One region of the Mycobacterium europaeum genome, then DNA from elsewhere that is predicted to be linked to it. Evidence: riboswitches for the same ligand, from Rfam matches in the RefSeq annotation. Region 1 holds a riboswitch; the other holds the start of a gene.
The links. A riboswitch is a leader RNA that binds a small molecule or an ion and turns the genes downstream of it on or off. The one in region 1 is predicted to bind magnesium.
Positions count from the first base shown of each region.

Region 2: it holds a riboswitch for magnesium, as region 1 does, so the genes downstream of both, U8D42_RS21085 (hypothetical protein) here and U8D42_RS11185 (Rv1535 family protein) in region 1, are expected to answer to the same signal.

Region 1 covers NZ_CP157315.1:2,506,767-2,510,537, reverse strand. Annotated here, with positions in the region: gene U8D42_RS11190 (NAD(P)H-dependent flavin oxidoreductase) at 1-1,122, shown strand, start outside; M-box (ykoK) riboswitch at 1,336-1,505, shown strand; gene U8D42_RS11185 (Rv1535 family protein) at 1,799-2,050, shown strand; gene ileS (isoleucine--tRNA ligase) at 2,370-3,771, shown strand, end outside.
Region 2 covers NZ_CP157315.1:4,571,654-4,575,424, forward strand. Annotated here, with positions in the region: gene U8D42_RS21080 (NRAMP family divalent metal transporter) at 1-1,388, opposite strand, end outside; gene U8D42_RS21085 (hypothetical protein) at 1,385-1,594, opposite strand; M-box (ykoK) riboswitch at 1,968-2,137, opposite strand; gene U8D42_RS21090 (O-methyltransferase) at 2,262-2,921, shown strand; gene U8D42_RS21095 (acyltransferase family protein) at 2,925-3,771, opposite strand, start outside.

The DNA.
Region 1 (3,771 bases):
CGTACCAGAGTCGCCGAAATGCTCGGCGTCGAGTTTCCCATCTGCGCGTTCAGCCACTGCCGCGACGTGGTGGCCGCGGTGACCAATGCGGGCGGGTTCGGCATCCTCGGCGCGGTGGCGCACAGTCCCCAGCGGCTGCAGAACGAGCTGACCTGGATCGAGGAGCAGACGGGAGGCAAACCGTTCGGGGTGGACCTGCTGCTGCCGCCCAAGTACGTCGGTTCGGACGAGGGCGGCATCGACGCCAAGCAGGCGCGGGCGCTGCTGCCCGAGGAGCACCGCGCGTTCGTCGACGACATCCTCGCCCGCTATGGGATCACCGCGCCGGCCCAGGAGGCGCGCGCCTCCGCCGGCGGCCTCAACATCTCGCCCAAGGGCTACCAGCCGCTGCTGGAGGTGGCGTTCGAGCACGACATCCGGCTGATCGCCAGCGCGCTCGGCCCGCCGCCGGCGGACCTCGTCGAACACGCCCACGACCGCGGCGTGCTGGTGGCCGCCTTGGCCGGCACCACACGCCACGCGCAACGGCACGCCGCCGCCGGCGTCGACCTGATCGTGGCCCAGGGCACCGAGGCCGGCGGCCACACCGGCGAGGTCGCCACCATGGTCCTGGTCCCCGAGGTCGTCGACGCCGTGGCGCCGGTGCCCGTTCTCGCCGCGGGCGGCATCGCCCGCGGCCGCCAGATCGCGGCCGCCCTGGCCCTGGGCGCCGAAGGCGTGTGGTGCGGGTCGGTGTGGCTGACCACCGAAGAAGCCGAGACGCCGCCGGTGGTTAAGGACAAGTTCCTGGCCGCCACCTCCTCGGACACGGTGCGCTCGCGCTCGATGACGGGCAAGCCGGCGCGGATGCTGCGTACGGCCTGGACCGACGAATGGGACCGGCCGGACAAGCCCGACCCGCTCGGCATGCCCCTGCAGACCGCGCTGGTCACCGAGCCGCAGGTGCGCATCAACTCCGCGGCCGCGCACCCCGGGGCCAAGGCGCGCGAGCTGGCCACCTACTTCGTCGGCCAGGTGGTGGGCTCGCTCGACCGCGTTCGCCCTACGCGAACGGTGGTGCTCGACATGGTCGAGGAGTTCATCGACACCGTCGGGCGGCTCGACGGACTCGTCGAGAGCTGATCGGCGGTCAAGGGCGGCCGTTCACCGGCTTTTCACAGCGGCCCGGCAAACACGAGGTGAACAAGCGGCACCGCCTCGGGGTTGGCTATCCGCCCAGCTCATGGCCGCAACCTGACCGAACCCTGTGTGCTCGCCCCGGAAAGCCGTAAAGATCGGGAAACGCGGCGGCGCGGAGTTTGACCCCGTCGGACCCGTCGTGCATTATCGGTCGCGTAAGCACCTCGTTAGGTGAGGCGTCTACACGAATACAGGCCACTGACCCCGAACGTCGAAAGACGCCCCGGGTCAGGACAGCTCCTCCCGGCTTAAGGGTTGAGCCCAGGTGGCTTCCGGAGTACCGGACACGTCGTGTGGTGCCGAAGCTCTGACGAGAGGGGTGCGGATCGCCGGCGAGTGCCGGGTTTCTGCTCCTCATGCTGCGCGCAAAAATCGCGTGCGGATCACCGCATGCGTCGTGACCGCGAGGAGGTGAGGGACACATGAGTTCCAGCGACAGTCCGGGTCGAAGTCCGAACTCCGTCTCGTCCCGAGCCGATCTCCGGCACGACGTTCTCGGTTGAGTCGTCGCAACGCTAATGGCTTGCCGGCCAAGCGTTCTCCGGATCGGAACCGCGACGGGATGGGACGCGTCAGTCCAGTTAGTCCCGTTTTCACGAACCCCGCCTAGGAGGCGATCATGACCGTAGCCCTGCACGACGAAGTGGTGACCGCAGCGCCCGCCCGCAAGCTGAGGGTGGTGCGCGACGCCGACACGACGCAGGCCGCCGTTGCGGCCCCCGCGCCCAAGAAGGCCGCCCGCAAGGTCCAGAAGCAGCCCGTGCTCGCCGGCGACCCGCTGGTGGAGGGCGCCACCCGGCTGCTCAGCGTCCCGCTGCGCCACGTGTACGCGGCACTGTGGCGCGTCGGCGTGCTCGAAGTCCAGGCCTGATCCGATGTGCAGCGACCAACCATGGCTCCAAGGGGCTACCCGGCCGCAGGTGTTTCCTGAGGCCAGGTAGCCACTTGGGGCGCTTCGCCTGAGTAGAATCGGGCCACTGGCGTCGATCCGGCATCACCGGGGAGCCTTCGGAAGAACAGCCGGCTTCTCCAGCGGAACCAGCTCAGTAGAACCGAACGGGTGGGCCCGTCACAGCCTTCAACGAGCGGCCACGCGCAGCGTGGCAAGCGGGGTGGTACCGCGGCGCTCGCGCAGTCAGCGCGTCGTCGTCCCCGGCCTCACCATAGGCACGCAGGAGACGACGCGCACCGTGACCGAGAACGCTGACGCCAAGGCCTACCCGAAGCTGGCCGGTGGCGCCCCGGACTTCCCGGCCCTCGAACTCGAGGTCCTCGACTACTGGGCCGCCGACGACACCTTCCGGGCCAGCATCGCCCGCCGCGACGGCGCCCCGGAGTACGTCTTCTACGACGGACCGCCGTTCGCCAACGGGCTGCCGCACTACGGGCACCTGCTCACCGGCTATGTGAAGGACATCGTCCCGCGGTATCGCACCATGCGCGGCTACAAGGTGGAGCGCCGTTTCGGCTGGGACACGCACGGGTTGCCCGCCGAACTCGAGGTCGAGCGGCAGCTGGGCATCAGCGACAAGTCGCAGATCGACGACATGGGGATCGCCGCGTTCAACGACGCGTGCCGCGACTCGGTGCTGCGCTACACCGACGAGTGGCGGGCGTACGTCACCCGCCAGGCCCGCTGGGTCGACTTCGACAACGACTACAAGACGCTCGACCTGTCCTACATGGAGTCGGTGATCTGGGCGTTCAAGCAACTCTGGGACAAGGGCCTGGCCTACGAGGGCTACCGCGTCCTGCCGTACTGCTGGCGCGACGAAACCCCGTTGTCCAACCACGAACTGCGGATGGACGACGACGTTTACCAGAGTCGCCAGGACCCGGCGCTGACCGTCGGATTCAAGGTCGCCGGCGGCCCGCTGGACGGCGCGCACCTGCTGGTGTGGACGACCACGCCGTGGACCCTGCCGTCGAACCTGGCCGTCGCGGTCAACCCCGAGGTGACCTACGTCGAGGTGCGGGCCGGCGAGCACCGGTTCGTGCTCGCCCAACCGAGGCTGGCCGCCTACGCCCGGGAACTGGGCGAAGAACCCGAAGTGCTGGCCACCTACCGCGGCGCCGACCTGCTCGGCACCCGCTACCTGCCGCCGTTCCCGTATTTCATGGACAGCCCCAAGGCTTTTCAGGTGCTGCCCGGGGAGTTCGTCACCACCGAGGACGGCACCGGCATCGTGCACATGGCGCCGGCCTACGGCGAGGACGACATGGCCACCACCGACAAGGTGGGCATCGTGCCGGTCACGCCGGTCGATGCCAGGGGCCGCTTCGACGCCACGGTGCCCGATTACCAGGGGCAGCGCGTCTTCGACGCCAACCCGCACATCATCCGCGACCTGAAGAACGGCAGCGGCCCGGCGGCGGCCAACGGCGCGGTGCTGCTGCGCCACGAGACCTACGAGCACCCCTACCCGCACTGCTGGCGCTGCCGCAACCCGCTGATCTACCGGGCGGTGTCGTCCTGGTTCGTCACCGTCACCGCGTTCCGGGACCGCATGGTGGAACTCAACCAGCAGATCACCTGGTATCCCGAACACGTCAAGGACGGCCAGTTCGGCAAGTGGCTGCAGGGCGCCCGCG
Region 2 (3,771 bases), 2.1 Mb from region 1:
GCCAGGCCCGCCTCGATGGTGGACGTCGGCAGGCCCGGGAAGAACGTCGTCGCCGTCAACGCCAGCGACAGCAGCACCAGCGCCCAGACGATGGTCCACGCAACGATGTTCTGCCGCACGCTGTTTGCCCACGGGCCCAGCAACGCCCGATCGTTGCACAGCAGCACGAGGAAGACGGTTGCCGAAGGCAGCAGGACACCGGCCAGCGCCTGCACACCCTGGGTCACCAGGCCGAGGATGTGGTCGGGGCTGAACGCGACCGCGGCCGACACCGCGAGCAGCAGGGCGTAGCCGCCGTAGAACAGCGGAGCCTCGCTGATCTTCCAGTGCAGGGAGTGCCTCCTGCCCATCGCGTCCCCGATGGCGTAGGTGGTGGCCAGCCCGATGGCGTTCGCCCCGATCAGCGAGGCGTCGAGCAGGATGATCGCGAACAGCGTCCCGACCGTGCCGCCGAGGTGCCGGGACAACTCCGCCGCCACCGCGCCCGCGTCGGTGAAGTGGCCCGCGCCGGCCAGACCGAAGGCCGTGACCGCCATCAGCGCCGTCGCGCCGACCATGACCACGACGATCCCGATCACCAGATCCGCTCGGGCGTAAGCCATCCAGCGGGTGGTGATGCGCTTGTCCACCACGTTGGACTGCTGGAAGAAGAGTTGCCAGGGCGCCACCGTGGTGCCCACGATCGCGATGACCAGCAGCAGCACGGTGGAGTTGACCCCGCCCGCGAAGCGCGGAATCAGGCCGCCGGCAATCCCTTTCGCCGTCGGATGCACCAGCAGCACCATCGGGATGACCAGCACGTTCACCGCGATCAGCAGGAACATCAGCCCCTCCCAGCGGCGAAACGACCCGCCGGCCACCACCGCGAACAGCAGCACGGCAGCGGCCGGGATCGCGATCGCCTTGGGACAGCCCAGGAACCCGAGCGCCAATGCGACACCGATGAATTCGGTGACGATCGTCAACGCATTCAGGATCAGCAGGTCACCGACGCTGAACGCGCCCCAGAACCTGCCGAAGCGCTCGAAGATGAGCCGCGCGTGCCCGACTCGGGTCACCGCGCCGAGCCTGAGCACCATCTCCTGGTTCACGTACAGCACCGGAATCAGCAGCGCCAGCGTCCACAACAGCGCCATCCCGTAGTTCTGTCCGGCCTGAGCGTAGGTCGCGACGCCGCCGGCGTCGTTGTCCCCCACCATCACGATCAGCCCGGGACCGCTGACGACCAGCAGCGTGCGCAGGCGGCGCCAGCGGCCGCCGGATGCCCCGGCGCCGTCACGCCGGATGCGGCCGAATGCCCCGACGATGTCGCCGGGGTGGGCGACGCCGGCATGCGTCGGCGCGGCGGCGGTGACGACGCCGACGGCCTCGGATGAGACGGGGGTCACCGGTGGGGGCCGGCCGACGGGTGACCACCGAGCGACGCGGTGACCACCGCGATCGGCATGCGCGCCACGTACAGGTTGGCCCGCTCCTGGGGGGACAGGACGGTCCGCGCGTGCACCTTGTTGGCCCACAACCGCGCCGACCGCAGCCACGAACGTCCCCGACCCCCGGTCGAAGCGGTGAGACGGTGGGTGACAACAAAAGCCATGATCTTCTCCTTGCGGGAGGTCCGATCGGCTGAGCCCGTGGCACCCGGACAGGAGCGAACGCGCCGCTAGGGACCGGGGTGTCCGTGAAAGCTCAGGCGGCAGAAGGAAAGCCGGAACCGGATCGGAACAAGACGGATTTCGGATAGGGACTATCGCCCGGACTCATCTCGTCCTCACCCCCTCACGGCCGCGACACACGCGGGTGTCATCACTGGTCACCTGAACAGGAGGGAAACGAATGCCGACGACGTGCCGCCGACCGCACCCCTCTCGTCGGAGCTTCGGCACTGCACGGCGTATCCGGAACTTGACCGACGGTCGCGACCCGCTTCGCCCGGCTTCGCCGCGCTTGCGATCGCTCCCGACCGAGGGTCGCGACCCGCTTCGCCCGGCTTCGCCGCGCTTGCGATCGCTCCCCGTTCCGGAAGCCACTTGGGCTCAACCCTTGGGTCCGGGAAGAGCTGTCCTGACCCGGGGCGTCTCTCGACGTTCGGGGTCAGTGGCCTGTGTCCATGCAGACGCCTCACCTACCGAGGTGCTTGCGAAACCCTTTGTACACCGCGGCCCAGGGCCCGTCAAACTCATTCGCGTAACCGTTGCGGCAGGTGGACGGGGCCTGCGCCTGCCCAGGCCGGTCGCTAGGCGCCGGCGCCTACCCTCGACACCATGGCCAACACTCTGCAAGATCCGAAGGTCTCGACCGTGCTCGACCGGATGTACACCGAGGCGAAGAACCAGATGTCGCTGTTGCGCCAGCGGCACGGCGATTTCGACCGGCCGATGACCGCGCGGGAACGCGCCGACGCGATGAGCGAGTTCTACATCCCGGTCACACCGGAGGCCGGCCGGCTGCTCTACGCGCTGGTGCGGGCGGCCCGGCCGGCGACGGTCGTCGAGTTCGGAATGTCGTTCGGCATCTCCGCCGTGCATCTTGCATCGGCGGTGCGCGACAACGGCTCCGGCCGGGTGGTGACGACCGAGCTCAACGAGACGAAGATCGCCGCCGCGCGGCAGACTTTCGCGCTGACCGGTCTGGACGACGTGATCACCGTCCTCGAAGGAGATGCGCTGACCACGCTGGCCGGGCTGGACGGGCCCGTCGACTTCGTCTTGCTGGACGGCTGGAAGGACCTGTATCTGCCGGTGATCGAGCTGCTCGAACCCCGGCTTTCGACGGGGGCGTTGGTGGTAGCCGACAACACCAGCGCCGTCGACACGCAACCGTATCTGGATCGGGTGCGCAATCCCGGCAACGGCTACGTCAGCTTCAACTTCGAAGTCCGGGACAGCGACAGCATGGAGATCAGCTGCCGCACCGGCGATTAGGACCTAGCGCAGCGATTCCTCGAGCCACGGCGTCAACCATTTCACCCCTTCGGGCGTGAGGTGGACGCCGTCACTGCGGACCTTGATGCCGTCGACCTTGGCGGTGTACACGCCGTCCGGACAGAGCTTTTTGTTGAGGTCGAGGATTTGCACGCCCGGGTGGTGGGCGACCGTCTTGCGCAGCATGGTGTTCCACAGGTTGACCCGGTCGGGCTGGTCTTCGGGATACAGGCGGCCGTCCGGCTTCTCACCGCCCCTGCTGTATGGCACCGTCGCGACCACCACTCGAACGCCGTTGGCGCTCACGATGTTCAGCGCACGCTCCAGCTCGCCGTTGAGGTAGGCATCGAAGGTCGGGTCACCGATGTGGGTCCACTGGCCCTCGTTCACGCGGTCGACGGTTTCCCAGCGGCCGATGATAAGCAGCGCGACGTCCGGCTGGTCCTGGCTGACCTGGGTCGACCAGCGGATCGGCCAGCCGTCGCACGCCGGTCGCTGCTCCAGGGTTTGACCGATGTACCGGTACGGCGTGCCGCGGACCAGGCTGCAGCCGATCACGGTGTGGTCGAGGAACGCGAATCCCGGCGTCGGCGGCAGGTAGTGCATCCACGTCCACCCGATCGAATCGCCGAACACCGAGACGGTGAAGGGCCGGTTGGGGTCGCGGGGGCCCGCCGGGCGGCTGCCGCCCGGCGGCGACGGCGACACCGCGGCGACCGCCGAGACCCCCGGCGGCAGACCGACCTCGCGCAGGCCGGGCCCGGCGCCTACCGGGACGACCATCAGTGTCACCGCGGCGGCGCTGGCCACCGTGGCGGCCGCCAGCGGCAATAGCGGCACCCGCGCCGGC